Regions from separate parts of the Erwinia sp. genome, predicted to be linked through region 4. Evidence: predicted binding sites of a transcription regulator. Region 4 holds the regulator's gene; each other region holds the start of a gene.
The links. The regulator PurR, encoded in region 4, represses purine synthesis genes. The targets are predictions, from matches to a motif close to CANGCAAACGTTTGCNTG.

Region 1: the regulator PurR is predicted to act here: its motif matches at 5,257-5,274, upstream of tusA (sulfurtransferase TusA).
Region 2: the regulator PurR is predicted to act here: its motif matches at 2,365-2,382, upstream of galS (HTH-type transcriptional regulator GalS).
Region 3: the regulator PurR is predicted to act here: its motif matches at 4,387-4,404, upstream of carA (glutamine-hydrolyzing carbamoyl-phosphate synthase small subunit).

The regions. Positions count from the first base shown of each region.
Region 1 is NZ_DALZCD010000170.1:712-7,893, reverse strand. Features, by position in the region: gene ftsY (signal recognition particle-docking protein FtsY) at 1-408, opposite strand, end outside; gene rsmD (16S rRNA (guanine(966)-N(2))-methyltransferase) at 574-1,179, shown strand; gene RTK32_RS14020 (DUF1145 family protein) at 1,169-1,438, shown strand; gene RTK32_RS14015 (DUF2500 domain-containing protein) at 1,478-1,828, opposite strand; gene RTK32_RS14010 (lysoplasmalogenase) at 1,961-2,587, shown strand; gene RTK32_RS14005 (zinc/cadmium/mercury/lead-transporting ATPase) at 2,672-4,900, shown strand; gene tusA (sulfurtransferase TusA) at 4,944-5,189, opposite strand; gene RTK32_RS13995 (7-cyano-7-deazaguanine/7-aminomethyl-7-deazaguanine transporter) at 5,383-6,048, shown strand; gene RTK32_RS13990 (DcrB family lipoprotein) at 6,183-6,740, shown strand; gene RTK32_RS13985 (hypothetical protein) at 6,783-7,157, opposite strand.
Region 2 is NZ_DALZCD010000006.1:1,137-8,318, forward strand. Features, by position in the region: gene RTK32_RS01000 (YbfB/YjiJ family MFS transporter) at 1-327, shown strand, start outside; gene folE (GTP cyclohydrolase I FolE) at 453-1,118, shown strand; gene yeiB (DUF418 domain-containing protein YeiB) at 1,187-2,338, shown strand; gene galS (HTH-type transcriptional regulator GalS) at 2,491-3,531, shown strand; gene mglB (galactose/glucose ABC transporter substrate-binding protein MglB) at 3,667-4,659, shown strand; gene mglA (galactose/methyl galactoside ABC transporter ATP-binding protein MglA) at 4,741-6,249, shown strand; gene mglC (galactose/methyl galactoside ABC transporter permease MglC) at 6,267-7,182, shown strand, end outside.
Region 3 is NZ_DALZCD010000068.1:240-7,421, reverse strand. Features, by position in the region: gene RTK32_RS07630 (pyridoxal phosphate-dependent aminotransferase) at 1-889, opposite strand, end outside; gene RTK32_RS07625 (methylthioribulose 1-phosphate dehydratase) at 1,033-1,644, shown strand; gene mtnC (acireductone synthase) at 1,641-2,327, shown strand; gene RTK32_RS07615 (acireductone dioxygenase) at 2,324-2,866, shown strand; gene RTK32_RS07610 (hypothetical protein) at 3,152-3,313, shown strand; gene dapB (4-hydroxy-tetrahydrodipicolinate reductase) at 3,354-4,169, shown strand; gene carA (glutamine-hydrolyzing carbamoyl-phosphate synthase small subunit) at 4,626-5,768, shown strand; partial or broken gene carB (carbamoyl-phosphate synthase large subunit) at 5,783-7,182, shown strand, end outside.
Region 4 is NZ_DALZCD010000048.1:12,704-19,885, reverse strand. Features, by position in the region: gene purR (HTH-type transcriptional repressor PurR) at 328-1,353, shown strand; gene punR (DNA-binding transcriptional activator PunR) at 1,383-2,291, opposite strand; gene punC (purine nucleoside transporter PunC) at 2,405-3,592, shown strand; gene cfa (cyclopropane fatty acyl phospholipid synthase) at 3,888-5,036, shown strand; gene RTK32_RS05885 (riboflavin synthase subunit alpha) at 5,205-5,864, opposite strand; gene RTK32_RS05880 (MATE family efflux transporter) at 5,960-7,182, shown strand, end outside.

The DNA.
Region 1 (7,182 bases), on a different contig from region 4:
GACAATTTCTTCAGGCAAAAGCTCTGGCTCTTGCTGCACGGCCGCCGTCTCTTCCGGTAGCCACTCTTCTTCTGGCTCCAGGCCGGCCGTTTCTTCCGGCAGCCATTCCTCTTCCGGCTCTGGCTTCGCGACGGCAATCTCTTCCGGCTGTGTTTCCGGTTTTACAGCAGCGCTCTCTTCCGGCGCGGGGCTAACCTGTTCTTGCGGATCCTGCTCAGCCTGCTGGCGAGCAACGGTTTCCGTCACTTCTACAACGGCTTCGGCACGCTGCTCAACCTCAGGTGGCGTGTCGGCATGCGCTGTTTCGCTCTGCGGCTGTTCTGGCGTTTGGACTTCTTCCTCAGGCGCTTTTTCTTCGCGTCCTAATCCCAGCCAGGAAAAAAAGCCACGTTTTTTATTTTTTGCCATGGTGTAAACACGCTCCTCGCGGGGAAAAAACCGTCAGGTCTCTGAAAATAATCTTAATCCCCTAGTCTAACACTTTCCTGCTGACGCAACACAGCACCCTTTTTACGTTTCCTCTGTCCGGTAAGCCCGTTAAACTGTGCAACAAATTATGAAGAGTTAAGTCAGATGAATAAAAAACCTCGCGGCGGCAGCGCCGGACAGATCCGCATTATTGGCGGCCAATGGCGCGGCAGAAAGCTGCCTGTACCCGACAGCGCCGGACTGCGCCCGACTACCGACCGCGTGCGTGAGACGCTGTTTAACTGGCTCGCACCCGATATTCAGGGTGCACGCTGCCTGGACTGCTTTGCCGGCAGCGGCGCGCTGGGACTGGAGGCATTGTCTCGCCATGCGGCATCGGCCACGTTGCTGGAGCTGGAGCGTCCCGTCGCACAGCAGCTGGGGAAAAATCTGGCTACGCTCGGCGCGGCGAACGGCCGGGTAATCAATACCAACACGCTACAGTTTTTGGCTCAGGCCGGCGAACCTCACCAGCTGGTTTTCATCGATCCCCCTTTTCGTAAGGGATTACTGGAAGAAACGCTGACGTTGCTGGAAAGCCAGGGCTGGCTGGCAGAAGAAGCATTAATCTACGTGGAAAGCGAAGTGGAAAACGGGGTACCGCCCGTGCCGGTAAACTGGCATCTGCACCGGGAAAAAATCGCCGGTCAGGTCGCCAGCCGTCTTTATGTTCGTCGTTCCCCCGAAAAGAGAGAAACGCATGCTGACTAATCTGGGCAGAGCACTGATGCTGTGCGTATGGGCCTTTTTATTGCTGAACCTGGTCCATCCTTACCCCGCGCCACTAAAATATTTTATCAATGTCGCGCTGTTTTTTATGGTGATTATGCACGGTTTGCAGCTGGTTCTGTTGCGCGCCACGCAGCCTAAAGATGCCCCTAAACTGAGCGGCATCCTTCAGGCCAGAATCTTCTTTTTTGGCGTGTTTGAGCTGCTGGCCTGGCAAAAAAAGCAATTTCCGAAACAGTAACGCAGGCCATACACGTTAAGGCCTTTCCCGGCCAGGCTGTCAGCGTGGCCGGAAAGCGATAAACCTGGTGCCCTGTACCTGCAGCTCGCCCTTCTCACCTCGTTCCAGCTGGCGGTAGTCGTTGGCTTTCAGCACCAGCTTAAAATCCCCTGCACCGTTCAGGGGATGAAACCACGCTTCGTATCGCATTGCTTCAACCGGTACATTTTCACGCTGACGCGAGCGTAGCGCAGAGGTAGAAACTTCGCGTTTATCTTTGATTTCCACAGGCAGGCTGCGTACAGGTGAAGCATCGTTCACTGCCACTTCCTGCCGCTGCTTGATAAATTGCCGGGTCGCCAGCACGGCGATGATGGCCAGCGTAATAAAAAAGATCAGGGGTGGCTTCACGACTTTTCCTCATTTTTTCAACATGGGCACAAAGAATACAACCAGAGACCTCTCATTGTCACATCGTCAGCCCCTGTCCTAAACTAAAATCAGAACTGTGGAATTTAGCCTCTAAAAACAAAGGGACACATTATGATTTGGTCGTTTCTGGCAGTGCTTTTTTCCGGCTGGCTGTACGTTGACGCTACTTACCGTGGCCCACAATGGCAGCGCTGGGTCTTTAAACCGGTCACGCTTTTACTGCTGCTCGCCTGGGCCTGGCAAGCGCCAGTGTTGAGCGCTACGGATTACCTTATCCTGTTTGGTTTACTGGCGACGCTGGTCGGTGATGCCTTAATGCTGCTGCCCGAGCGGCGCATGCTTTATGCTATCGGCGCATTCTTCCTGTCGCATCTGCTTTACACCATCTGCTTCGCCAGCCATATGACGCTGACATTCTTCTGGCCGATCCCTCTTACTGTGTTAGTTATCGGTGCGCTGCTGATTGCGGCAATTTGGACAAAGCTTGAGGAGTTACGCTGGCCGGTGTGTACCTTTATCGGTATGACGCTGCTGATGGTCTGGCTGACCACCGAACAGTATGCTTTCCGGCCGACGGATTACGGTTTTTCGCTGATGGTCGGGACCTCGCTGCTGCTGTTCGCCAACATTGTCTGGCTGATTAGTCATTATCGTCGCCGCTTTGCTGCGGACAGCGCCATTACGGCTGCCTGCTATTTTGCGGGACACTTCATGATCGTCCGCTCACTTTACCTCTGATTTTTGCCTTGACTCTGGAGTCCACTCCAGAGTGTAAGATAAGCCTGACAGGAAGGTTACCCGTCAGGCTTATCAGGAGGCATCATGCATCACTCTTCATCTTTCCCCTGCTCTTGCGGGCAGCGCCACCCGGTGGGCCAGCAAAACTGCAGCAGGCCACGTCCCGAAGCAGGAAAAATACTCTCTGTTCACGGGTGTTGCGCTCCTGCTCCTGCCGATTCGCCACCTGATGAGGAAAGCGACGGGTCTGGCGCGGACTACAGCTGGCAGATCGGCGGTATGGACTGCCCGAGCTGCGCTAAAAAGATCGAAAATGCCGTAGGTCAGCTGGCTGGGGTGACCCAGGCTCGCGTGCTTTTCGCTACGGAAAAGCTGGTAGTCAGCGCCAATAAGGACATACGGCAGCAGGTTGAACAGGCAGTAGCCAACGCGGGTTTTTCCCTGAGATCTGGCGAACAACCCGCCGCACAGCCAGTCGGCTTCTGGCAGGAAAACAGGATGCTATTGCTGCTCGGCGGACTCCTTCTCGCGAGCTGGCTGCTACAGATGATGAGTCCTCAGGCCGGGAAAATCGCTTTTACCGCTACTACGCTGGTAGGCTGCTGGCCGGTAGCCCGCACCGCACTACGCCTGATGCGTAGCGGGACACCTTTCGCCATTGAAACGTTAATGACCGTGGCCGCGCTTGGCGCACTTTTTATCGGCGCGACCGCTGAGGCGGCAATGGTGCTGCTGTTGTTTATGCTTGGCGAACGTCTGGAGGCTTTTGCTGCAGGACGTGCCCGCCGTGGCGTAACGGCGCTGATGGCGTTAAAACCCGAGCAGGCGCTGCGCATTCAGGGTGAAACGCGCGAAACGGTGGCCGTGAGCGCACTTCGCCCTGGCGATCTCATAGAGGTTACCGCGGGAGGGCGTCTCCCTGCTGATGCCTGTCTGGTCACGCCTTTTGCCAGTTTTGACGAAAGCGCGCTGACCGGTGAATCCATGCCGGTAGAACGCCTGGCGGGCGAGCCTGTTGTGGCCGGGAGCCTGAGCGTCGATCGCCTGGTCAGGCTGAAAGTCACCTCAAAACCGGGTCAAAGCGCTATCGATCGTATCCTGCATTTGATTGAAGAAGCTGAGGCCAACCGCGCGCCGGTCGAGCGTTTTCTCGATCGTTTCAGCCGCATCTATACCCCGCTGGTCATGGCCATTGCGCTGCTGGTGGCCATTGTGCCGCCGCTGCTGCTTGCGGGCGACTGGCAGCCGTGGATTTATAAAGGGCTGACGTTATTGCTGATTGGCTGCCCTTGCGCGCTGGTTATCTCTACGCCAGCGGCGATAACTTCCGGCCTCGCGGCGGCGGCAAGACACGGCGTGCTGATCAAGGGCGGCGCGGCGCTGGAAAACCTGAACGCCATACGTACGCTGGCATTCGACAAAACCGGCACGCTGACCGAGGGCAAACCCCGGATTGAGAGCATTAAGGCTTTCGCCCACTTCAGCGAGGCGGAGCTGCTGGCCAACGCCGCGGCTGTCGAGCAGGGATCTTCTCACCCGTTGGCTAAAGCGATTGTGCAGTTAGCCACGCAGCGCCAGCTTGCGATCCCTGCCGCTACGGCCCAGCGGACCATGGCCGGAAGCGGAATAGAAGCGGTAGTTAGTGGCCACAAACTTTTAATCTGCGCGCCGGGCGGACTGACGCTGGCAGCAGAGCAGCGGGCAGATGTTGCCTCGCTGGAGTCGGCCGGGAATACGGTTGTTATTGTTGTCCAGGACGGTATGCCTGTCGGGCTTATCGCGCTGCGCGATACGTTGCGCGCGGATGCGGTTGCCGCGCTGAAAGAACTGCATGCCTTAAACATAGAAACGGTTATGTTGACCGGTGACAATCCGCGCGCGGCGGCAGCCATCGCCAAAGAACTCGCCATCGGCTATCGCGCTGGCCTGCTGCCTGCGGACAAAGTAGCGGCTATTCGTGAGCTGAATCAGCAAAATGCGGTCGCCATGGTCGGTGACGGTATCAACGATGCCCCGGCGATGAAAGCGGCGACGCTGGGCGTGGCTATGGGCGGTGGCAGCGACGTGGCCCTGGAAACCGCCGATGCGGCGCTGACGCATAATCGGCTGGCGGGGCTGGCAACAATGATCCGTCTGGCACGAGCTACCCACGCCAATATCCGACAGAATATTGCACTGTCGCTGGGACTGAAAGGCGTGTTTCTGGTCACCACGCTCCTGGGTATTACCGGACTCTGGCTGGCGGTGCTGGCAGACTCCGGTGCGACCGCGCTGGTCACGGCAAATGCGCTGCGGTTACTGAGTAAGCGCTAACTTAAGCATGGCCTGCCCGTTTCGAGGCGGGCAGCATGCTCTGTTACAGCCCTTTTTTTAGCAGATAGCGATACGGCAACGCTTCGGTCGCCTGCGCCAACAGTGTATGTTCCATAAAACGGCAGAATCCGGGAATATCGCGGGTGGTAGCGGGATCGTCAGCAATAATCAGCAGCGTTTCGCCCTCCTGCATATGGCGCACGGCTTTACGCACCATCATTACCGGCTCAGGACAGCGCAGACCCAGGGCGTCCAGGGTTTGGTCGGGATTTGCGAACGGTTCACTCATAACATTCTCAATCAGACAGGAAATGCCCTATTTTACCCCCGGCGTCGACATGTGCAAGCCAGCCCTTAACGACAACGTTTGCGCTAAAATTAACCATTGCATTAGCAAGCTGTTTCGGTAAGATGCCGCGCAATCGCTCAGGCGAGACATTTTTTTGGGTTCCCTCACCCCATTGTTAAAAAAGGTTACATCGATGATCTCTTTCTCTTCTCGTCAGCGTACACACGCGCTGATCTGGCTGTCGCTTTTCCATTTGCTGGTCATTACCTCCAGTAATTATCTGGTGCAACTGCCTGTTTCCATTTTTGGCTTCCATACGACCTGGGGCGCCTTCAGCTTTCCGTTTATTTTTCTGGCTACCGATTTGACGGTAAGGATTTTTGGCGCTCCGCTGGCCCGACGGATTATTCTTGCCGTGATGATCCCGGCGCTGTTTATTTCTTATGGCATCTCCGTGCTGTTTTATCAGGGCGAATGGCAGGGAATGGCCGCGCTGACGAAGGTTAACCTGTTTGTTGCTCGTATCGCCTGTGCCAGCTTTATGGCGTATGCGCTGGGACAGATCCTTGATGTGCATGTCTTTAACCGTTTGCGTAAGCTGCCACAGTGGTGGGTCGCTCCCGCTTCCGCTATGTTCCTGGGCAATATCAGCGATACGCTGGCATTCTTCTTTATCGCTTTCTATAAAAGTCCCGATGCCTTTATGGCGCAGAACTGGGTAGAAATTGCGATGGTTGACTACAGCTTCAAAGTGCTTATCTGCATCATTTTCTTCCTGCCCGCCTATGGCGTACTGTTAAACGCCACGCTGAAGCGGCTAACAGAAAAATCCTCTGGCACTCAGGTCAACTTCGGCTAGTCTGTCACACTGTGGCGTGGCGCCTGGCAATGGCTTTTGGCAGGGCGGCACACCACGGCAGGTTGCTTTTAGCCGCTGATTACTATTGTATAAGTTGCTGAACAACGCGAACGACTAACGTAAAAGGGATCACGATGCGTAACTTACTAAAATATGCCGGTATCGGTTTACTGGTGGTCGGACTGGCCGCCTGCGACGGCAAAGACGATAAAGCCGCCGCCGATGATAACGGCGTCAGCAGCAGCCAGAGCAGCCAGACTGTTACCCTGATGGACGGCAAGCTCAGCTTCTCGCTTCCGGCAGGCATGTCCGATCAGAGTGGAAAAATGGGCACGCAAGCCAATAATATGCATGTGTATGCCGACGCTTCTGGCCAGAAAGCGATTATCGTGATTGCAGGCGACGCCACGAATGAAGGCCTGGACGTGCTGGCAAAACGCCTGGAAGCTCAGCAGCGTAACCGCGATGCGCAGCTGCAGGTGGTGACGAATAAATCTCTCGATCTCAAAGGCCAGCCTGCGCAGCAGCTGGATTCTGTCATTTCGGCTAAAGGCCAGTCTTCCTGGTCGTCGGTGCTGTTGGCAAAAGTTGACGGTAAACTGCTGACGCTGCAGATTACGCTGCCTGCGGAAAATCAGCAGCAGTCGCAGACCGAAGCAGAAAATATTATCAACACGGTAGTGCTGAAATAACTCTCTAAAAAAATAGCGCCTGATTCAGGTCAGGCGCTATTTTTATTGGCTTGTCGGCTTTAACGTTTTTTTACCTACCGCACGGTTTGTCTTAACAGACAGTTCGCCATCTGGTGCGGGTATGGCAGGATCGCCTGCTTCCGTTTTCCTGCTTTCGCCGTTTGCTGCTTTCCAGCCTTCACAATTTGCTGCTTCACAGCCTTCGACATTTACTGCTTGCCAGCTTGCGTAATTTACGTCTTTCCAGCCTTCGCAATTTGTTGCTTCACAGCCTTCGACATTTACTGCTTGCCAGCTTGCGTAATTTACGCCTTTCCAGCCTTCGCAATTTGTTGCTTCACAGCCTCCACCATTTGCTACTTCACAGCCTTCGATATTTACTGCTTGCCAGCTTGCGCCATTTACGGCCCTGGCCACTTACCGTTCTTCTGCCGGCAGTGCC
Region 2 (7,182 bases), on a different contig from region 4:
CTGTGGGCGCAGGCGGCAGGCGTGCTTTGCGCTGCCGTGGTGCCGGGCCTGAGCGGGCTGGTGGTCGGTTCGGTACTGATGGGCATCGGCTTTCTCAGTTTGGTGTCGCTGTCGCTGCAATATGCCCGCGAAATGGCGCCGCGCCATAGCCGTTATATGGCGGGCTTGCTGACCACCGGGTACGCCCTCGGTCAGCTTGCCGGGCCGCTGGTTTCGGCACTCTCCACTACTTTGACGCATCGCCTGGAGCCTGCGCTTTACGTTGCGGGGGCAGGGCTGCTGGTCGCCGGACTGCTGGTCTGGCGGCGCGATCCCACCGCTGCATGAAACTGTTTCAGGACGGTTTAGATTGATTCGCTGGATTAACGACGCGTTGTGTACCAAAATACGCCCTCTGAAATTGTACCGCTCCCGTTGGGATCGGCGCCACACCCGTTGGAGAAAACATCGCCATGGCTACGTTAAGTCAGGAAGCCACACTTGTTCACGAAACGCTGCTCGCGCGTGGACTGGAAACCCCACTACGCTCGCCTGCGCGTGAAATGGATGACGAAACTCGCAGACGGTTGATTGCCGGGCACATGACTGAAGTCATGCAGCTGCTCAATCTTGATCTGGAAGATGACAGCCTGATGGAAACGCCGCATCGCATCGCCAAGATGTATGTGAATGAGGTGTTCTCAGGTCTGGACTACGCCAACTTCCCGAAAATCACCCTGATTGAAAACAAAATGAAGGTGGACGAAATGGTGACGGTGCGTGATATCACGCTGACCAGCACCTGTGAACACCATTTTGTGATCATCGACGGCAAAGCGACCGTGGCCTACATCCCGAAAGACAAGGTGATTGGCCTGTCGAAGATTAACCGCATCGTGCAGTTCTTCTCTTCCCGTCCGCAGGTGCAGGAACGGCTGACCCAGCAGATCCTGGTGGCGCTGCAAACGCTTCTGGGCACTAATAACGTCGCAGTTTCTATCGACGCGGTACATTACTGCGTGAAAGCGCGCGGTATTCGCGATGCGACCAGTGCGACCACTACTACCTCGCTGGGCGGCCTTTTTAAATCCAGCCAGAACACCCGTCAGGAATTCCTGCGCGCCGTTCGTCACAACTAAGTTACCGACTGGCCGCGGCCTACCTGTCGTCGCCAGTTCTTACCCTTCGTTACCGTCAGGGCCTGCCGATGCCTCGTATTCAGACGCTGGATTTTATTCGGGGCATCGCCATTCTGGGGATCCTGCTGCTTAATATTAATGCCTTTGGCCTGCCGGGTGCCGCCTATCTGAATCCCGCGTGGCAGGGCAGCATCACGCCTACTGATGCATGGACGTGGGCGCTGGTTGATTTTTTTGCCCAACTGAAATTCCTTGCGCTGTTTGCGCTGCTGTTCGGCGGCGGTTTGCAGCTGCTGCTTTCACGAGGAAAACGGTGGCTGCAGGCGCGCCTGAGCTGGCTGGTGCTGTTCGGCTTTCTGCACTGCCTGCTGTTCTGGGAAGGGGATATCCTGCTGGATTACGGGCTGATTGGGCTGGTAGCCTGGCGGATGATCCGCGATGTCTCTTCGACGCGGCAGCTGTTTAATACCGGTGTGATGCTGTATATCGTGGGCTGCGGCGTGCTGCTGGTGTTCGGTTTGCTGTCGGGCCATCAGCCTAACAACTCCTGGCTGGCTGGCGCGGCGGACAGTCAGTATGAAACCTTCTGGAAAACGCACGGCGGTTGGGAAGCCATGCGTAACCGCCTCGATCTGCTCTCTTCGGGCCTGCTGTCGCTGGCGGCACAGTATGGCTGGCAGCTGGCAGGCCTGATGCTGATCGGCGGGGCATTGATGCGCAGCGGCTGGCTACAGGGCCGCTGGAGCCTGGTGCACTATCGGCGTACCGCCCTTATCCTGCTGGTGCTGGCAGCCCTTATCGAAATACCGGGCATCTGGCTACAGTGGGCCTGGGGCTGGGCATTTTATCCGTCCGCTTTCTTTTTACAGCTGCCGCGCGAACTCAGCGCACCGCTTCAGGCGGTTGGCTATGCCGCGCTCTGCTTTGGCTTCTGGCCTACGCTGGCCCGGTTTCCCCTTACGCCTGCCATCAGTAGCGTAGGGCGGATGGCGCTGAGCAACTATTTACTGCAAACCCTTCTGTGCACAACATTCTTTAACCACTTCGGCTGGTTTAATCGGCTCGATCGCCTGCATTTGCTGGCGGTTGTGCTGCTGGTCTGGCTGGTCAATCTCCTCTTTTCGCTGTGCTGGCTGCGCTATTTTCGTCAGGGGCCGGTTGAATGGGGCTGGCGTCAGCTTACTCGCCTGAGCAGCCGCGGAACGATGTTACAAAAATGATAACCGTCACAAATGTGACGGAAAGAGATGTAACCGTTTTCATGAGTGTGACCTGATTCACGCAGTCTTGCCTTTCGCTTTGTCAGAATGGCCCCCGCAAACAATGCATCCGGGAGGGCTATGCAAACCTTATCTTCCACAGGAAGTCAGCCATGATCACCATTCGCGATGTAGCCCGAGAGGCTGGCGTGTCGGTGGCAACGGTCTCGCGCGTGCTCAATCACAGCGCGGCAGTGACTCAGGAAACGCGGGAAAAGGTATTGGGCATCGTTGGCCAGCTGGGCTATCGCCCCAACGCCAACGCGCAGGCGCTGGCTTCCCAGGTCAGCGACACGATTGGCGTGGTGGTGATGGACGTTTCCGATCCCTTTTTCGGCGCGCTGGTCAAAGCGGTGGATACAGTGGCTCAGCGCATGCAAAAACATGTGCTTATCAATAATTCCTATCATCAGGCGGACAAAGAGCGACACGCAATTGAGGTGCTGATACGTCAGCGTTGCGGCGCGCTAATCGTTCATGCCAAAGCGCTGGGGGACGACGAGCTGGCTTCGCTGATGGATCAGGTACCCGGCATGGTGCTGATCAACCGTGTCGTGCCGGGCTACGCTCACCGTTGCGTTTGCCTGGACAACGTCAGCGGTGCGCTGATGGCGATGCGCATGCTGCAACAGCAGGGCCACCGGCGGATCGGCTATCTGGGGTCGAGCCATGCTATCGAAGACATGGATCAGCGCCGTGCGGGCTGGCGACAGGCGCTGGCCGAGCAGGGTGTTCAACCTACCGAAAGCTGGAGCGCCAGCGCCGAGCCGGATATGCAGGGCGGGGAGGCCGCAATGGTAGAGCTGCTGGGTCGTAACCTCCAGCTTAGCGCCGTGTTCGCCTATAACGACAGCATGGCCGCCGGGGCGCTGGCTGCGTTGAAAGACAACGGCATTGCGGTGCCGCAGCAGCTGTCGGTGATTGGCTTTGATGACATCCCTATTTCGCGTTACACCGATCCGCAGCTGACCACTGTCCGTTATCCTATTGTTTCCATGGCTAAACTGGCGACCGAGCTGGCGCTGAAAGGCGCGGCGGGCCTGCTGGATGAGTCAGCAGGCCACTGCTTTATGCCCACGCTGGTGCGTCGGCATTCCGTCGCCATCTGCCAAAGTGTGGCGGCGATCACTATACGCAACGATACCGCCATGTAACCGTTTTCAATCCGTGAGTAAGTTCACAGTTAATTAACATCTGCTTCACTAAGATGGCCGTGCCTGGCCGGGACAGAATAACAACACGGTCCGGCCGCACACGCATACCGACCCTACACAGAACCGGAGAGAACAATGAAGAAGGCATTCACCCTCACTGCCCTGGTTGCCAGCATGATGTTTGGCGCAACGGCGCAGGCTGCCGATACCCGCATTGGCGTAACCATCTATAAATATGACGATAACTTTATGTCCGTTGTGCGCAAGGATATCGAGAAGGAAGCGAAAAACAGCAGCGGTATTCAGCTGTTAATGAACGATTCGCAGAACAGCCAGTCAACGCAAAACGATCAGGTTGACGTCATGGTAGCAAAAGGGGTGAAAGCGCTGGCGATTAACCTTGTCGACCCGGCGGCCGCCGCGGTCGTGATCAGCAAAGCCAAAGCCAACGACATTCCCATTGTTTTCTTCAACAAAGAGCCTTCCGCTAAGGCCCTGGCCAGCTACGAAAAAGCCTATTATGTTGGCACCGATTCCAAAGAGTCCGGCGTCAAGCAGGGCGAGCTGATCGAGAAACACTGGAAAGCCAATCCAAACTGGGATCTGAATAAAGACGGCGTAGTGCAGTTTGTGCTGCTGAAAGGCGAACCGGGCCATCCGGATGCCGAAGCGCGTACCAAATACGTTATCGATACCCTGAACAAAGACGGGCTGAAAACCCAGCAGCTGCATCTGGATACCGCTATGTGGGACACCGCCCAGGCGAAAGACAAGATGGACGCGTGGCTCTCCGGCCCGAACGGCAACAAAATCGAAGTGGTTATCGCCAACAACGATGCGATGGCAATGGGTGCGGTAGAAGCGCTGAAAGCGCATAACAAAACCTCCGTACCAGTATTTGGCGTGGATGCCCTGCCAGAAGCGCTGGCGATGGTGAAATCAGGCGCGATGGAAGGCACCGTGTTGAACGATGCGGAAAACCAGGCAAAAGCCACGTTTGATATGGCGAAAAACCTCGCGGCGGGCAAACCGGCAACCGAAGGCACTAACTACAAGCTGGAAGGCAAAGTGGTACGTGTAGCCTACGTCCCGGTCGACAAAGAGAATCTTGCTCAGTTTAGTAAATAAGTCTTTCCGGACGCACTCGCGTCCGTTACCGGACCCGTCGCAGAACGGGTCCGATCGTAAAACGATCCGCCAGGTAGAATTATGAGCAGCGATCAGGGGCAGTATCTGCTGGAAATGACTAACGTCAGCAAATCCTTTCCGGGCGTAAAGGCGTTAGATAACGTTAATTTGAAAATCCGTCCCCATTCGGTTCACGCGTTGATGGGTGAAAACGGCGCGGGCAAGTCAACTTTATTAAAATGCCTGTTTGGTATTTATAGCAAAGACACGGGAAGCATTCTTTTTCAGGGCAAAGAAATTGATTTTAAAAGCTCCAAAGAGGCGTTAGAAAACGGCGTCTCAATGGTGCATCAGGAATTAAACCTGGTTTTACAACGCACGGTCATGGATAACATGTGGCTGGGCCGCTATCCGCGAAAAGGCTTTTTCGTCGACCAGGAGAAAATGTACAAAGATACCAAAGCCATTTTCGAAGAGCTTGATATCGATATCGATCCGCGCGACAAAGTTATTAACCTTTCCGTTTCGCAGATGCAGATGATAGAGATTGCCAAGGCATTCTCCTACGATGCCAAAATTGTGATTATGGACGAGCCGACCTCTTCATTAACGGAAAAAGAAGTGAACCATCTGTTCACTATTATCCGTAAATTAAAAGATCGCGGCTGCGGTATCGTTTATATCTCTCACAAGATGGAAGAGATTTTCCAGCTCTGCGATGAAATTACTATTCTGCGCGACGGACAATGGATCGCTACCCAGCCGTTGGAAGGGCTGGATATGGATAAGATCATCTCCATGATGGTGGGCCGTTCGCTGAACCAGCGCTTCCCGGACAAAAGCAACGTGCCCGGCGAAACCATTTTGGAGGTGCGTAATCTTACCTCGCTGCGCCAGCCGTCTATTCGCGATATCTCATTCGATTTGCGCAAAGGTGAAATCCTTGGCGTGGCCGGTCTGGTAGGCGCCAAACGAACGGATATTGTGGAAACACTGTTTGGCATCCGCGAAAAGTCTGGCGGCACTATTAAGCTGCACGGCAAAAAAATCAATAATAACTCGGCTAATGAAGCGATTAATCACGGCTTTGCGCTGGTGACGGAAGAGCGACGCGCCACGGGTATTTATGCTTATCTTGATATCGGCTTTAACTCGCTGATTTCAAATATCCGCAAATATAAAAACTCGATTGGCCTGCTGGATAACAACCGCATGAAAAGCGATACCCAATGGGTTATTGATGCCATGCGGGTAAAAACACCAGGACATGCCACTTCTATCGGTTCGCTTTCGGGCGGCAACCAGCAGAAAGTGATTATTGGCCGGTGGTTGTTAACTCAGCCGGAAATATTAATGCTGGACGAGCCAACGCGCGGTATCGACGTTGGTGCAAAGTTTGAAATTTATCAGTTGATTTCCGATCTGGCGAAAAAAGAGAAGGGCATCATTATTATCTCTTCCGAAATGCCGGAACTGCTGGGCATTACCGACAGGATCCTGGTCATGAGTAACGGCATGGTTGCAGGCATTGTCGAAACAAAAACTACCACGCAAAACGAAATATTACGTTTAGCATCCAAGCACCTTTAATGAGGTAAGGGCTGTCCATGAATGCTGTGAATAAGAAGAATGCGCTCACCTGGCTGAAAGAAGGTGGCATCTACGTTGTGTTGCTGGTTTTGCTGGCAATTATTATTTTCCAGGATCCCACGTTTTTAAGCCTGATGAACCTGAGTAACATTTTAACTCAGTCCTCCGTGCGTATTATTATTGCGCTTGGTGTGGCCGGGTTGATTGTAACGCAGGGTACCGACCTCTCCGCCGGTCGTCAGGTTGGTCTGGCTGCTGTGGTGGCGGCGACGCTGTTGCAGGCTATGGATAACGCCAACAAGGTGTTTCCACATATGGATACCGTGCCGATCCCGCTGGTCATCCTGATTGTTTGTGTCGTCGGCGGCCTGATTGGCCTGATCAACGGCGTGATTATTGCCTATCTGAAGGTGACGCCTTTTATCACCACGCTGGGCACGATGATTATCGTTTACGGCATTAACTCGCTTTATTACGACTATGTAGGCGCTTCGCCAATCGCCGGGTTCGATGAGAAATTTTCGACCTTTGCGCAGGGCTTTATTCGCATGGGCGATTTCAAGCTCTCCTACATTACTTTCTATGCGGCTATTGCTATCTTCTTTGTCTGGATCCTGTGGAATAAGACCCGCTTCGGCAAAAATATTTTTGCTATCGGCGGCAATCCGGAAGCCGCAAAAGTGTCAGGCGTGAATGTTAACTTCAACCTGATCCTGATTTATGCACTTTCCGGCGTGTTCTACGCCTTCGGTGGGATGCTGGAAGCGGGACGCATTGGCTCGGCAACCAATAACCTGGGCTTTATGTACGAACTGGATGCGATTGCAGCCTGTGTGGTGGGCGGCGTCTCCTTTGCCGGCGGCGTCGGCACCGTAGCCGGGGTGGTCACGGGCGTGCTGATTTTCACCGTCATCAACTACGGGCTGACCTATA
Region 3 (7,182 bases), on a different contig from region 4:
CACGGTAAAACGTTGTCAGTTCGCGGTAATGTTCCGGTTCGGCGTTCAGCATATCGGCCAGCGCCAGTTGCGCAGGGGTGTTGACGGCGAATGTCAGATACTGATGCACCTTGCGCACTTCGGCCGTCAGGGCTGGCGGCGCCACGCAGTAGCCAACTTTCCAGCCGGTCATATGAAAAGTTTTGCCGAACGACGATACGGCAATTGCACGCTCACGCAGCTGGGGGTGTGCCAGCACGCTGGCGTGACCCTCTTTGGCAAAGCAGATATGTTCGTAGACCTCGTCACTCAGCACATAGATTTCCCGATCTTTCACTGCCTGCCACAGCTCGGCGAAATCACTTTTTTGCCAGACCGTGGCGGAAGGATTGTGTGGCGTATTGAGGATAACCAGGCGGGTACGGGGCGTCAGCAGGGCGGCAAATTCTTGCCAGTCGACGCGAAAGGCCGGAGGCTGTAAAGCGATGCGCTTCATCACGCCGCCGGCCAGCGTCACTGCCGGCGCGTAGCTATCGTAGCTGGGATCGAAACAGATCGCTTCATCACCCGGTCGCACCAGCGCGGTGATGGCGGCATATAGCGCCTCGGTGGCGCCTGCGGTTACCGTGATTTCGCTGTTGGCATCGGGGTGATGGCCATAAAGCTCCGCCGTTTTAGCCGCAATCGCTTCGCGCAGCGGCTGCGCGCCGGTCATGGGGGCATACTGATTGGCACCTTCGCTGACATGATGGGCGAGACGCGCTTTCAGATAGTCCGGGCCATCGAAATCCGGGAAGCCCTGAGAAAGGTTAATGGCGTTATGCTGCTGCGCCAGCGCGCTCATTTGCGAAAAAATAGTGGTGCCCAGAGCGGGGAGTTTGCTCTCAGGCGTTATTGAACTCTGGCTCATTATCGGTAACCCTTGCGGAACGTTATGGATATGTTTTAGCCCGTTGCCGCCACTATAGCGTCGATGCTAGTATTTAGCAATCAAGACGCTTAGACGTCTAAACGATAAGGTTATACCGCGCTTAATGCTTGAAAAGGAAGGCTATGACAACATCGCAGTTAGATCAGCTGGTGGCGGCCTGCCACTGGATTGGCGCGAAGGGCTGGGCGCCGGCTACCGGCGGCAATATGTCGGTGCGACAGGACAGCGAGTTCTGCCTTCTTAGCGAATCCGGCAAAGATAAAGGCTCGCTGACCCGCGAGGACTTTATTCAGGTCGCCATCGCTACCAACCATACGCCTTCCGGCCGCAGACCTTCAGCAGAGACAGGATTGCATACGCTGATTTATCGTCTGTTCCCGGAGGCGGGTGCGGTACTGCATACGCACACGGTGAACGCGACCGTGTTATCCAGAATTGAGAAGCGCACTGCACTGGTGCTGCAAGGCTATGAAATGCAGAAAACGCTTGCCGGACAAAGCTCGCATCTGGGTGAGGTTGCCATTGCGCTGTTCGACAACGATCAGGATATTGAGGCACTGGCAAAACGCGTTGAACAGTATGCTGACAGCCATCCGCTGCGCTACGGTTTTCTGCTGCGCGGCCACGGACTGACCTGCTGGGGCAGGGACGTTAACGAGGCGCGTCGGCATCTTGAAGGGCTGGAGTTCCTGTTCCAGTGTGAATTACAGCGTCGACTGTTGGAGGCCAAATGATCCGCGCCATTGTTACCGATATTGAAGGCACCACCAGCGATATACGCTTCGTGCATAACGTGCTTTTCCCCTATGCTCGCCAGAACCTGGCGGCCTTTATGACCGCTTTTCAGCACAGGGAAGAGGTGGCGCAGGTGTTGAACGATCTGCGTGAGGAAATCGCGCAGCCGCAGGCTACGGTAGAGGATCTCATCACCGTGCTGTTCGGGTTTATGGATGAAGACCGCAAATCCACCGCGCTCAAAGCGTTGCAGGGTATGGTCTGGCGCGACGGCTACCTTAACGGCAACTTTACCGGCCATCTCTATCCAGACGTGCTGCCTGCGCTGAAAGCCTGGCAGAAAGACGGGATCGGGCTGTATGTTTATTCATCCGGCTCGGTAGCTGCGCAGAAATTGTTATTTGGCTACAGCGACGAGGGTGATATTACCTCGCTATTCAGCGGCTATTTTGATACGCGCGTCGGGGCCAAGCGCGAAACAGTCTCCTACCGCAATATTGCCGCAGATATCGGTCTGGCGCCGGACGAGCTGCTGTTTTTGTCAGATATTCGTCAGGAACTGGATGCTGCACAGGAAGCAGGCTGGCATACCGTGCAGCTAATCCGTGATGCAGCGGACGACAGCAGCCGACACTCTCAGGTTAACCGGTTTGATCAAATTTCTCTGGAGCCGTTTTTATGAGCGCACTGACCATTTTTACCGACCGCGAAGCGAAAGATCCCATTTGGCAAAGTCACGATGCAGAAGCAATCCGGCAGAAACTGAGCGGAGAAGGCGTACGCTTTGAGCGTTGGGAAGCGGATCGCGATACGGGGGTGGATCCTCAGCCGGAGACGGTGATCGACGCCTATCAGCATGCTATCGATCGGCTGGTGGCGGAAAAAGGCTACCAGAGTTGGGATGTGATCAGTATGCGGGCAGACAATCCGCAGAAAGAGGCGCTACGGGAAAAGTTTCTTGCCGAACATACGCACGACGAAGACGAAGTGCGATTTTTTGTTGAGGGCACGGGCCTGTTTTGCCTGCATCTGGACGGACATATTTATCAAATCCTTTGTGAAAAGAACGATCTCATTTCTGTTCCTGCGGGGACGCCACACTGGTTCGATATGGGGTCTTCACCGCACTTTACCGCCATCCGCATTTTCGACAATCAGGAAGGCTGGGTTGCGAGGTTTACCGGCGACAAGATTGCTGATGCCTATCCGCGCCTGCCGTAAAAGCGAAAACACGGGTTAACGGCAAAATAGCTGGAAATCGCTGTGCAAATGGCGGGAAAAGCCTCAGGTTACAAAATGGCCGGGGCAGGCAAAAGCGTCGGCCTGTCCAGGCAAACACCTCAGACTAACAGGCAAACACCTCATGCCAACAGGCAAACACCTCAGGCCAACAGGCAAACGCCTCAGGCCAACAGGCAAACGCCTCAGGCCAACAGGCAAACGCCTCAGGCCAACAGGCAAACGCCTCAGGCCAACGGGCAGGCACCCTGGGTCGGGTGGGTGAACATGACAAAGTCACAAGGCACAGCATCAGGGCTTGCCGGAGCGGAGCGTTTTTTTGCTCCTTTCCCGGCCTGCCTGATTGGTTTCACTGATAATCTTTCTGGTGCGGCACAAAATTCTTATCCAACCGCTTTTAAGGTGGCGGAGTGGGTAGCGCGTCGTTAACCTGTCTCCGTTTTGTCTATTAAGAATTAAGGGAACCATTATGAAAGAGGCACAGATCCGCCTGGCTATTGTGGGCGCCGCGGGACGTATGGGGCGTCAGTTAATTCAGGCCACTCAGGAAGCGGAAGGCGTTTGCCTGGGAGCAGCCCTGGTGCGCAAAGGCTCTTCTTTGACGGGTGTTGATGCAGGCGAGCTGGCTGGTACCGGTATGCTGGGCGTTAAGGTCAGCGACCAGCTTGTGGCCGATGAGTTTGATGTGCTGATCGATTTTACGCGTCCCGAAGGCACGCTGGAGTATCTGGCTTTTTGCCGTCAGCACCAAAAAGCGATGGTCATCGGCACCACGGGCTTTGATGACGCCGGTAAGGCAGCCATCAACGCGGCGGCAGAAGAGATCGCCATCGTTTTTGCCGCCAACTTTAGCGTAGGGGTCAATCTGGTGCTGAAGCTGCTGGAGAAAACGGCACAGGTAATGGGTGACTATGCGGATATCGAGATTATCGAAGCACACCATCGCCATAAGGTTGACGCCCCCTCCGGCACCGCCCTGGCCATGGGAGAAGCCATTGCAGATGCCATGGACTGGGATCTGAACGAACATGCGGTCTATAGCCGGGAAGGCCACACGGGCGAACGTAAGCCGCAAACTATTGGTTTTGCTACCGTTCGCGCTGGCGATATCGTTGGTGAGCACACGGCAATGTTTGCTGATATTGGCGAACGTATAGAGATAACACACAAGGCCTCGAGCAGAATGACATTTGCAAAGGGAGCTGTCCGTGCGGCAATTTGGGCTATTGGCCATAAAGTTGGTTTATTTGATATGAAAGATGTGCTTAATCTTAATGTTGACTAGCGTTTTTGGTTCAGGTTTTTATAGTTAAGTTATTGTATTTAAGGGTGGATTTTCCACTCTTTTTTATTTTTGTGTGTAAATGGATATTTAAAGTGATATTCTATTAATAATTAGTATTTTTTGATGTTATATCCCTTTTTTAAGTGAATGCTTTGTTAATTTTGACCATTTGGTCCACTATTTACCGCACCTTGCCGCTTTTTTCTTTTCATTTGGTCAGGCAACCGTTTTTATCATCGTGATAGTTGCTGTTTTTGCTGTCTATCATCCCCTTTTAACGCCAGTGGCGCAAAAAACAATGAAAAAGTACGCTTCAGGGTGGACATCAGCCGGGGCGATCATTAGAATGCGCGCAATTTGCCAAAAATCGAACAGGCAGGCAGGTTTGCATTGATCTAAGGGTATCCTATGAATTAATATGCAAATAATGTGACTGTTTATTCTCTGGAGGATGTTTTGATTAAGTCAGCGCTATTGGTTCTGGAAGACGGAACCCAATTCCACGGTCGGGCCATCGGGGCAACAGGAACGGCAGTGGGTGAAGTTGTTTTCAACACTTCAATGACCGGTTATCAAGAAATCCTCACTGATCCTTCCTATTCTCGCCAGATTGTTACCCTCACTTATCCCCACATCGGCAATGTCGGCACCAATACCGCCGATGAGGAATCTGCTCAGGTTCATGCTGAAGGCCTGGTTATCCGTGACCTGCCGTTAATCGCCAGTAACTTCCGTAATGAAGAAGGGCTTTCCGCTTACCTGAAGCGTCTTAATATCGTCGCCATTGCGGATATCGATACGCGTAAGCTGACTCGCCTGCTGCGTGAAAAAGGGGCGCAAAACGGCTGTATCATCGCGGGCGATGCGCCTGATGCCGCGCTGGCGCTGCAAAAAGCCAAAGCTTTTCCGGGGCTGAAGGGAATGGATCTGGCGAAAGAAGTCACCACTAAAGAAACCTATAAGTGGTTGCAGGGCAGCTGGACGCTGGATGGCTTGCCCGCGCCGAAGAAAGAAGAAGAACTGCCTTTCCACGTGGTGGCGTATGACTACGGCGTGAAGCGCAACATCCTGCGTATGCTGGTAGATCGCGGCTGTCGCCTGACGGTGGTGCCGGCACAAACGCCAGCGGAAGAGGTGTTGAAGATGAACCCGGACGGGATCTTCCTCTCTAATGGCCCGGGCGATCCGGAACCTTGCGACTACGCTATCGCCGCGATTAAAACTTTTCTGGAAACGGAAATTCCGGTGTTTGGCATCTGCCTGGGCCATCAGCTGCTGGCGCTGGCAAGTGAAGTAAAAACCGTGAAGATGAAGTTGGGGCATCACGGTGGCAACCATCCGGTGAAAGATCACGACAACAATACCGTAATGATTACCGCGCAGAACCACGGTTTTGCCGTAGACAATACCAACCTGCCAGCGAACCTGCGTATTACCCATACCTCGCTGTTTGATCACACGGTGCAGGGCATTCATCGTACGGATAAGCCGGCGTTCAGCTTCCAGGGCCATCCTGAAGCCAGCCCGGGCCCGCACGACGCCGCACCGCTGTTCGATCACTTTATCGAACTGATCGAAGCCTACCGTTCAAATAAATAATCAGGAGCGAAAGAATGCCAAAACGTACCGATATAAAAAGTATCCTGATCCTGGGCGCGGGTCCGATCGTCATCGGCCAGGCCTGTGAATTTGACTACTCTGGCGCGCAGGCCTGCAAAGCACTGCGCGAAGAGGGCTACCGCGTTATCCTGGTGAACTCCAACCCGGCGACCATCATGACCGACCCGGAAATGGCCGATGCGACCTACATCGAGCCTATTCACTGGGAAGTGGTACGCAAAATTATTGAGAAAGAGCGGCCGGATGCCGTGCTGCCGACCATGGGCGGCCAGACCGCGCTGAACTGTGCGCTGGAGCTGGAGCGTCAGGGCGTGCTGGCTGAATTCGGCGTGACCATGATTGGCGCCACGGCAGATGCGATTGATAAAGCGGAAGACCGTCAGCGTTTCGATAAGGCGATGAAGAAAATCGGCCTCGAAACCGCGCGTTCTGGCATTGCCCATACCATGGACGAGGCCCTGAAAGTGGCTGAAGACGTCGGCTTCCCCTGCATTATCCGTCCGTCCTTTACCATGGGCGGCAGCGGTGGCGGTATCGCTTACAATCGCGAAGAATTTGAAGAGATTTGCGAGCGCGGTCTGGATCTGTCGCCTACTAACGAGCTGTTGATTGATGAATCGCTGATCGGCTGGAAAGAGTATGAAATGGAAGTGGTGCGCGACAAAAATGATAACTGCATCATTGTCTGCTCCATTGAAAACTTTGACGCAATGGGCATCCATACCGGTGACTCTATCACCGTAGCGCCTGCGCAAACGCTGACCGACAAAGAATACCAGGTCATGCGTAACGCCTCAATGGCGGTTCTGCGTGAAATCGGGGTGGAAACCGGCGGCTCCAACGTGCAGTTCTCGGTCAATCCGGAAAATGGCCGTTTGATCATTATCGAAATGAACCCGCGCGTTTCCCGCTCCTCGGCGCTGGCATCCAAAGCGACCGGCTTCCCGATTGCGAAAATCGCCGCCAAGCTGGCCGTCGGCTATACGCTGGACGAGCTGATGAACGATATCACCGGTGGCCGTACGCCAGCCTCGTTTGAGCCTTCTATCGATTACGTGGTCACGAAAATCCCTCGCTTTAACTTTGAAAAGTTTGCGGGTACTAACGACCGCCTGACTACGCAGATGAAATCGGTGGGCGAAGTGATGGCCATTGGCCGTACCCTGCAGGAATCGATGCAGAAAGCGCTGCGCGGCCTGGAAGTGGGCGCACACGGATTTGACCCGAAAGTTGACCTTAATGATGCCGAAGCGCTGACCACTATTCGCCGCGAGCTGAAGGATGCTGGCTGTGACCGCATCTGGTACGTGGCTGATGCGTTCCGCGCGGGGATGTCCGTGGACGGCGTCTTCAACCTGACCAATATTGACCGCTGGTTCCTGGTGCAAATCGA
Region 4 (7,182 bases):
AAACTATCCGTTAAACCCTGCCTGCCCGGTTCGCTCTCAGGCGAGCCGGGCCGCTATCCTGAAAGATTTGCGCAAAATATTTGCCTGCTGCTTTAAAAGGCTCGTTTTTTGCGTCTGCACTTGTTAGAATCCACGGTTTGTTGCGCAACAGGCTCTTCCGTCGGCATGACGTCCTTCTCAGGCCTGTTCCGCTACCCTGATTCCCTCCTGATGTAACCATTCCGCAACAAATTATGCGCAACTTATACCAGGATTATCATCATTCCAGGCAATCGTTTAACAAACCGCTTTTCAGTCACTTACTGAACAGCGCAGGAGTCTTTTTCCATGGCAACTATAAAAGATGTGGCCAAACGCGCCGGTGTTTCCACCACTACGGTGTCCCACGTCATTAATAAAACCCGCTTCGTCGCCGAAGAGACGCGGGAAGCCGTCTGGGCAGCGATCAAAGCGCTGCATTATTCGCCCAGCGCCGTGGCCCGCAGCCTGAAGGTCAATAATACCAAAACCATTGGCCTGCTCGCGACGTCCAGCGAAGCGCCCTATTTCGCCGAAATTATTGAGGCGGTTGAACACAGCTGTTTTGCCAAAGGCTATACGCTGATTTTGGGCAACGCGCATAACGAGCTGCAAAAGCAGCAGGCCTATCTGTCGATGATGGCGCAAAAGCGTGTCGACGGTCTGCTGGTTATGTGCGCCGAATACCCGGATGAGCTGATCAAAATGTTGGAAGACCACCGTAACATCCCCATGGTCGTTATGGACTGGGGCGAGTCGCGCGGCGATTTTACCGACACCATTCTCGATAACGCTTTTGAAGGCGGTTATCTGGCGGGACGCTATCTTATCGATCGCGGTCATCGTGATATTGGTGTGATCCCGGGCCATATGGAGCGCAATACCGGCGGCGGCCGTCATGCCGGGTTCCTGAAGGCGCTGACGGAAGCGGGGATCACGCTGCGCGAAGAGTGGCTGGTTCAGGGCGATTTCGAGCCGGAGTCAGGCTATCGCGCTATGCAGCAGCTGCTGGCACAAAAACAGCGTCCTACCGCGGTGTTCTGTGGCGGTGATGTAATGGCGATGGGCGCTATTTGCGCAGCGGATGAAATGGGCCTGCGCGTGCCGCAGGATATTTCAGTGATCGGGTATGATAACGTGCGCAACTCGCGCTATTTTACGCCTGCGCTGACGACCGTCCACCAGCCAAAAGAGCGCCTGGGTGCCACAGCGTTCAATATGCTGCTCGATCGCATTACCAGCAAACGCGAGGAGCCGCAGACGATTGAAGTGCATCCGACGCTGATTGAGCGCCGTTCCGTAGCGGACGGCCCCTTCCTCGACTATCGTCGTTAAGCTTGCGGGCGGCAGCCAGCCGCCCGCTTTTACCCCTCCCGCAGCCATTCGCTGTTCAGCGTTTCTGTCTCACCTAAATAATCCAGTAGCCAGAGCAGTGCGGGTGATGCCTGTTGTTCAGACCAGCTGACGCAACAGGGGCTGTCCGGAAAAGGCGGATCCAACTTTAGTTCACACAGCGACCCATTTTGTAGCAGCGGTTGCGCAAGATGCCCCGGCACCATCCCCACGCACAGCCCGGCCAGCAGGCAATCAAACGCGCTCTCCCAGTCCGGCGCAACCAGTCGCCGCTGATTATCCAGAGTCCAGGTGGTTCTTTTCGGCAGCGCACGCGAGGTGTCTTCCAGCACCAGCGAAGGCCATTCGCGGATGGCCTCCTCGCTGACCTTTTCCCTGTGTTGCGCAAGCGGATGATCGGCCCTGACCACGCAGCGCCAGTTCAGCATGCCCATGTTGCGGAAAGCGAAACGTCCACCGACCGGGATGGCCTGCGTTGCGCCTATCGCCACATCTACCCGACCATCGGCCAGAGCGTCCCATACGCCGTTAAACACCTCGGGCGAGAGATGCAGCTCCATATCCGGAAAGTGCCGGTAAAAATCCACCACCAGCTGGCGCGTCCTCGCCGTTTTAACGATGCGGTCGACAGCGATATTCAGCTGGCCGCGCCAGCCGTTGGCGACCTGCTGGCACTGACGGCGCGTGGCAAGCATTTTTTTGATAACACTCCGTCCTTCCTGAATAAACAGCTCGCCTGCTGCCGTCAGCACGACGTCCCGGTGGCGCCGCTCGAATAGCGGCACCGCCAGCCACTCTTCCAGCTGACGCACGGTATAACTAATGGCGGAGGGGACGCGATGCAGCTCCACGGCGGCGGCAGTAAAGCTGCCCGTTCTGGCCACCGCATCAATCACCTCAAGTGAGTGTTCTGACCACATAATCTGCCTGCAAATTTTTTGAACGCAAGACGCAAATATTAGCGTTTCACAACCGCTACTGCACTCTTTTACACTGCCGTCCGCTATTCACCTGATAAAAAGAGCGAACTCTCATGCCTTCGAAAGGATTTTTACTTTACCTCGCGCTGCTTAGCGTTGCGGGTTTTCTTGCCACCGATATGTATCTGCCAGCCTTTACCGCCATGCAGCAGGATTTGCAAACCGAAGCGGGCGTGATCGGCGCCAGTTTGAGTGTGTTCCTGGCAGGTTTTGCCAGCGCGCAGCTGTTCTGGGGCCCTCTTTCCGATCGCATCGGCCGCAAACCGGTGCTGTTAATGGGGCTGGGGCTGTTCGCCGTCAGCTGTGGAGCCATGTGGTGGGCGGAATCTACGACCATGCTGCTGACGCTGCGCTTTTTGCAGGCGGTGGGCATTTGTGCCGCCGCTGTCAGCTGGCAGGCGCTAGTGATCGATCGCTATTCCGGCGCGCAGGCTAACCGCGTGTTTGCCACGATTATGCCGCTGGTGGCGCTGTCGCCAGCACTGGCCCCGCTGCTGGGTGCATGGTTGCTGAATCACTTTGCCTGGCGGTCAATTTTTGTCGCGCTGCTGCTGCTGGCCGTGATCCTGCTGATCGCCACGCTGTTTCTTCCGGCGCCTGCCCCTAAAGCTCATCAGCAAGAAGCGAAAGTTGGTTTCTTTACCCTGCTGAAGTCGCCTGTCTGGAGCGGTAACGTGCTGATTTATGCGGCCTGCTCCGCCAGCTTTTTCGCCTGGCTGACCGGTTCGCCGTTCATTCTGGCGGAACTGGGCATGTCCCCGGGTGATATTGGCCTTAGCTATGTGCCGCAGACGCTGGCCTTTCTCGCAGGGGGTTACGGCTGCCGTTCACTGCTGAAGCAAACCGAAGGCGCTTCGCTGCTGCCGTGGCTGCTGGCGCTGTATGCGCTCAGCGTGGGGGCTTTTTTCATTGCTGCACAGGTAGAGACGCCTTCAACGTGGGCACTGCTGTTGCCGTTTTGTGGGATGGCGCTGGCCAACGGGGCTATCTACCCTATTGTGGTGTCAAACGCGCTGCTGCCTTTTCCGCAGGCCAGCGGTAAAGCGGCCGCTCTGCAAAATATGCTGCAGCTTGGCCTCTGCTTTGTGGCCAGCATGATTGTTTCCGGCTTTATCGCCAACCCTCTCGCCACCACGTCGCTGGTGATGCTTAGTACGATTTTCCTGACGCTTATTGGCTACGTTTTGCAACGGGCGAAGGTCGCCAACGCTCCCCTGACCCACGCGCAAAGCCGTCGTTAACTGCCTGAATCTATTTAGTTAGCGTCCTAACGATAAGGCGTTGAATATTGCCTGAGGTGAGCATATACTCATTTTCAGGCAATAAATAATAACAACTTTGCATCACTTTTGAGTCCTGACAGGGTTGTCCGGGTGTTCTCTTTTGTGGCAAACATCCTCCCACTCTGTAGGTTTCAGTTCAATCCTCTGTAACGCCGGATATCAGGCGCGCGGTCAAGCGTGCGTGTTCTCAAACCCTGTAGAAATTGACTACTCTTTTTCTCAGGTTTCAATCACGAAGGGTGATGGAGAAGCTATGAGTTCATCGTGTATAGAAGAAGTGAGCCTGGAGGAGAATCAGTGGTATCGAATCACCCAGGAAATGTTGCGCCAGGCCGATGTTGAAATCAACGGCACCCGCCCCTGGGATATTCAGGTAACCCAGCCCGACTTTTTTAAGCGCGTGATGCAGGAAGGATCGCTGGGTCTGGGCGAAAGCTACATGGACGGCTGGTGGGAGTGCGAGCGGCTGGATATGTTTTTTCATCGCGTGCTGCTGGCCAAACTGGATCAGCAACTGCCCCATCACTTTAAAGATACGCTGCGCATTGCCGCCGCCCGCCTCACTAATCTGCAATCGCGCAAGCGTGCCTGGATTGTCGGCAAGGAGCACTACGACCTCGGCAACGATCTTTTTACGCTGATGCTCGATCCTTATATGCAGTATTCCTGCGGCTATTGGAAAGAAGCGGACACGCTGGAGCAGGCTCAGCAAGCTAAATTAAAAATGATTTGCGAAAAGCTGCAGCTGGAGCCCGGCATGTCGCTGCTGGATATTGGCTGCGGCTGGGGTGGATTAGCGGCCTATGCGGCTCGGTATTACGGCGTTAAAGTATCGGGCGTCACTATTTCCGCCGAGCAGCAGAAGCTGGCGCAGCAACGCTGTGAAGGACTGGACGTTACCATTCTGCTTCAGGACTACCGCGATCTTGACCAACAGTTCGATCGCATCGTATCGGTTGGAATGTTCGAACACGTCGGGCCAAAAAATTACGCCACCTACTTTAACGTGGTCGATCGTAACCTGAAACCGGACGGCATCTTTTTGCTGCATACCATCGGCGCGAATAAAACGGACGATAATGTCGATCCCTGGATCGATAAATATATCTTCCCCAACGGCTGCCTGCCGTCCGTACGGCATATTGCCGAGGCTCAGGAACCGCATTTCGTGATGGAAGACTGGCATAATTTTGGGGCGGATTATGATTTGACGCTGATGGCCTGGCACCAGCGTTTTTTAACCGCCTGGCCGCAGCTGGCGGACAACTATGGCGAACGCTTTAAGCGCATGTTCAGCTACTATCTCAACGCCTGCGCAGGCGCTTTCCGCGCGCGTGACATCCAGCTTTGGCAAGTGGTGTTTACCCACGGTAAAGAGGGCGGATTACGCGTGCCGCATTAAAACAGGCCGTAGCCACTGCCCCTTCATCAGCCCGTCCCGCAAAGCAGGCTTGAGAACGGACTCGCCATAACTGTCCAATATGCGCGCGCCTGGCTGCTGCAGAGCCACCGTAAAGAAAAGCACCTGGTGGCTCTGCTTTATTACCCTGTCACCCTTCGCGGCCCGGCTTCATTCTGTTTCCGACTGAATTTCTGCGGCGGCGGCTGCCAGCAGGGTGGCCTCACGCTGTGCCAGCACACGTTCGACGGTTTCGACAATCGCCTGGGTGTGCGGATCGATTTCAATATTCACTCTATCCCCCAGCCGCTTGCTGCCCAGCGTGGTTCTTGCCAGTGTTTCCGGGATCAGGTGCACACAGAATTTGCTTTTGGTCACTTCGCCAATTGTCAGGCTGATGCCGTCAATGCCAACATAGCCCTTATGCAGAATATATTTCATCTGCTCGCTATCCTGTGGCTTAAACCATATTTCACGGTTATTTTCAGACGTCAGAATTTTACAGATTTCGGCGGTAGTCATAATATGACCGGACATTAAGTGGCCGCCAATTTCATCGCTGAATTTTGCCGCGCGCTCTACGTTGACTATATCGCCCGGCTTTAAATCGCCCAGGTTAGTAATACGCAAGGTCTCTTTTACCAGATCAAAACTGACGCGGTTGCCGTCAACCTCCGTTACCGTCAGGCAGCAGCCATTGTGCGAGACGGAAGCACCCAGCGCCAGACCCGGCAGCATTTCTTCCGGCAGGCGAACAATATGCGTGCGAAAATTCGGTTTCTCTTCAATAGCCAGCACCTCTGCGGTGCCCTGCACAATACCGGTAAACATAATTATGACCTCGGTGAATTTTTCGCTATTCTTATCAGATCTTAAAACTATACCAAATAGTCTTTCTCCCTTCAGGTAAAAAAACAGGTGTATACGTGCAGAAGTATCTGACCGAGGCACGGCAATTGCTGGCGCTGGCAATTCCGGTAATTTTTGCGCAGGTCGCGCAAACCGCTATGGGCTTTGTAGATACGGTAATGGCCGGCGACGTCAGCGCAACGGACATGGCTGCCGTCGCGGTCGGCACATCGATTTGGCTGCCCGCGATTCTGTTCGGGCACGGCTTGCTGCTTTCGCTCACGCCGGTGGTGGCGCAGTATAACGGCTCGGGCCGCCGCGATCGCATCGCCTTTCAGGTGCGGCAGGGCTATTGGCTGGCCGCCTTCTCTTCTCTGCTGATTATGATTGTGCTTTATAACGCCGGCTACGTTATTCGATCCATGCAGAATATCGATCCCGTGATGGCAGATAAGGCCGTCGGTTATCTGCATGCGCTGCTGTGGGGGGCGCCGGGCTATCTGTTCTTCCAGACTGCCCGTAATCAATGCGAAGGGCTTGCTAAAACCAAGCCGGGCATGGTGATGGGTTTCCTGGGGCTACTGGTAAATATCCCGGTTAACTATGTTTTTATCTATGGCCATTTGGGGATGCCGGCGTTGGGCGGCGTTGGCTGTGGCGTCGCGACAGCTTCCGTTTACTGGGTGATGTTTATTGCGATGAAAATGTGGGTAGCACGTGCTGCCTCTATGCGCGATATCCACCTGCCGGAACGGTTTAGTCCGCCCGACAGGAAAACGCTTTATCGTCTCTTTACGCTTGGGCTACCCGTCGCACTGGCGCTGTTCTTTGAGGTGACGCTGTTCGCCGTCGTCGCCCTGCTGGTATCCCCCATGGGCATTGTTCAGGTGGCAGGCCACCAGATAGCGCTGAACTTCAGTTCACTGATGTTTGTCCTGCCGCTCTCTCTGGGTGCCGCCACCACGATCCGCGTCGGTTTCCGGCTTGGGCAAGGATCGACCGAGGGCGCTCGCGTGGCGGCCTGGACCGGGCAAGGTGTAGGGATGTCGCTGTCGCTGCTGACGGCGCTGTTTACTGTCGTATTTCGTGAACATATCGCCCTGCTCTATAACCAAAATCCGGCCGTCGTGGCGCTGGCCTCGCAGCTGATGTTACTCGCTGCAGTTTATCAGTTTTCTGATTCGGTTCAGGTCATCGGCAGCGGCATTTTGCGCGGCTATAAAGACACGCGTGCCATCTTTTTTATCACTTTTATTGCTTACTGGGTGCTTGGCCTGCCCAGCGGCTATATTCTTGCCCT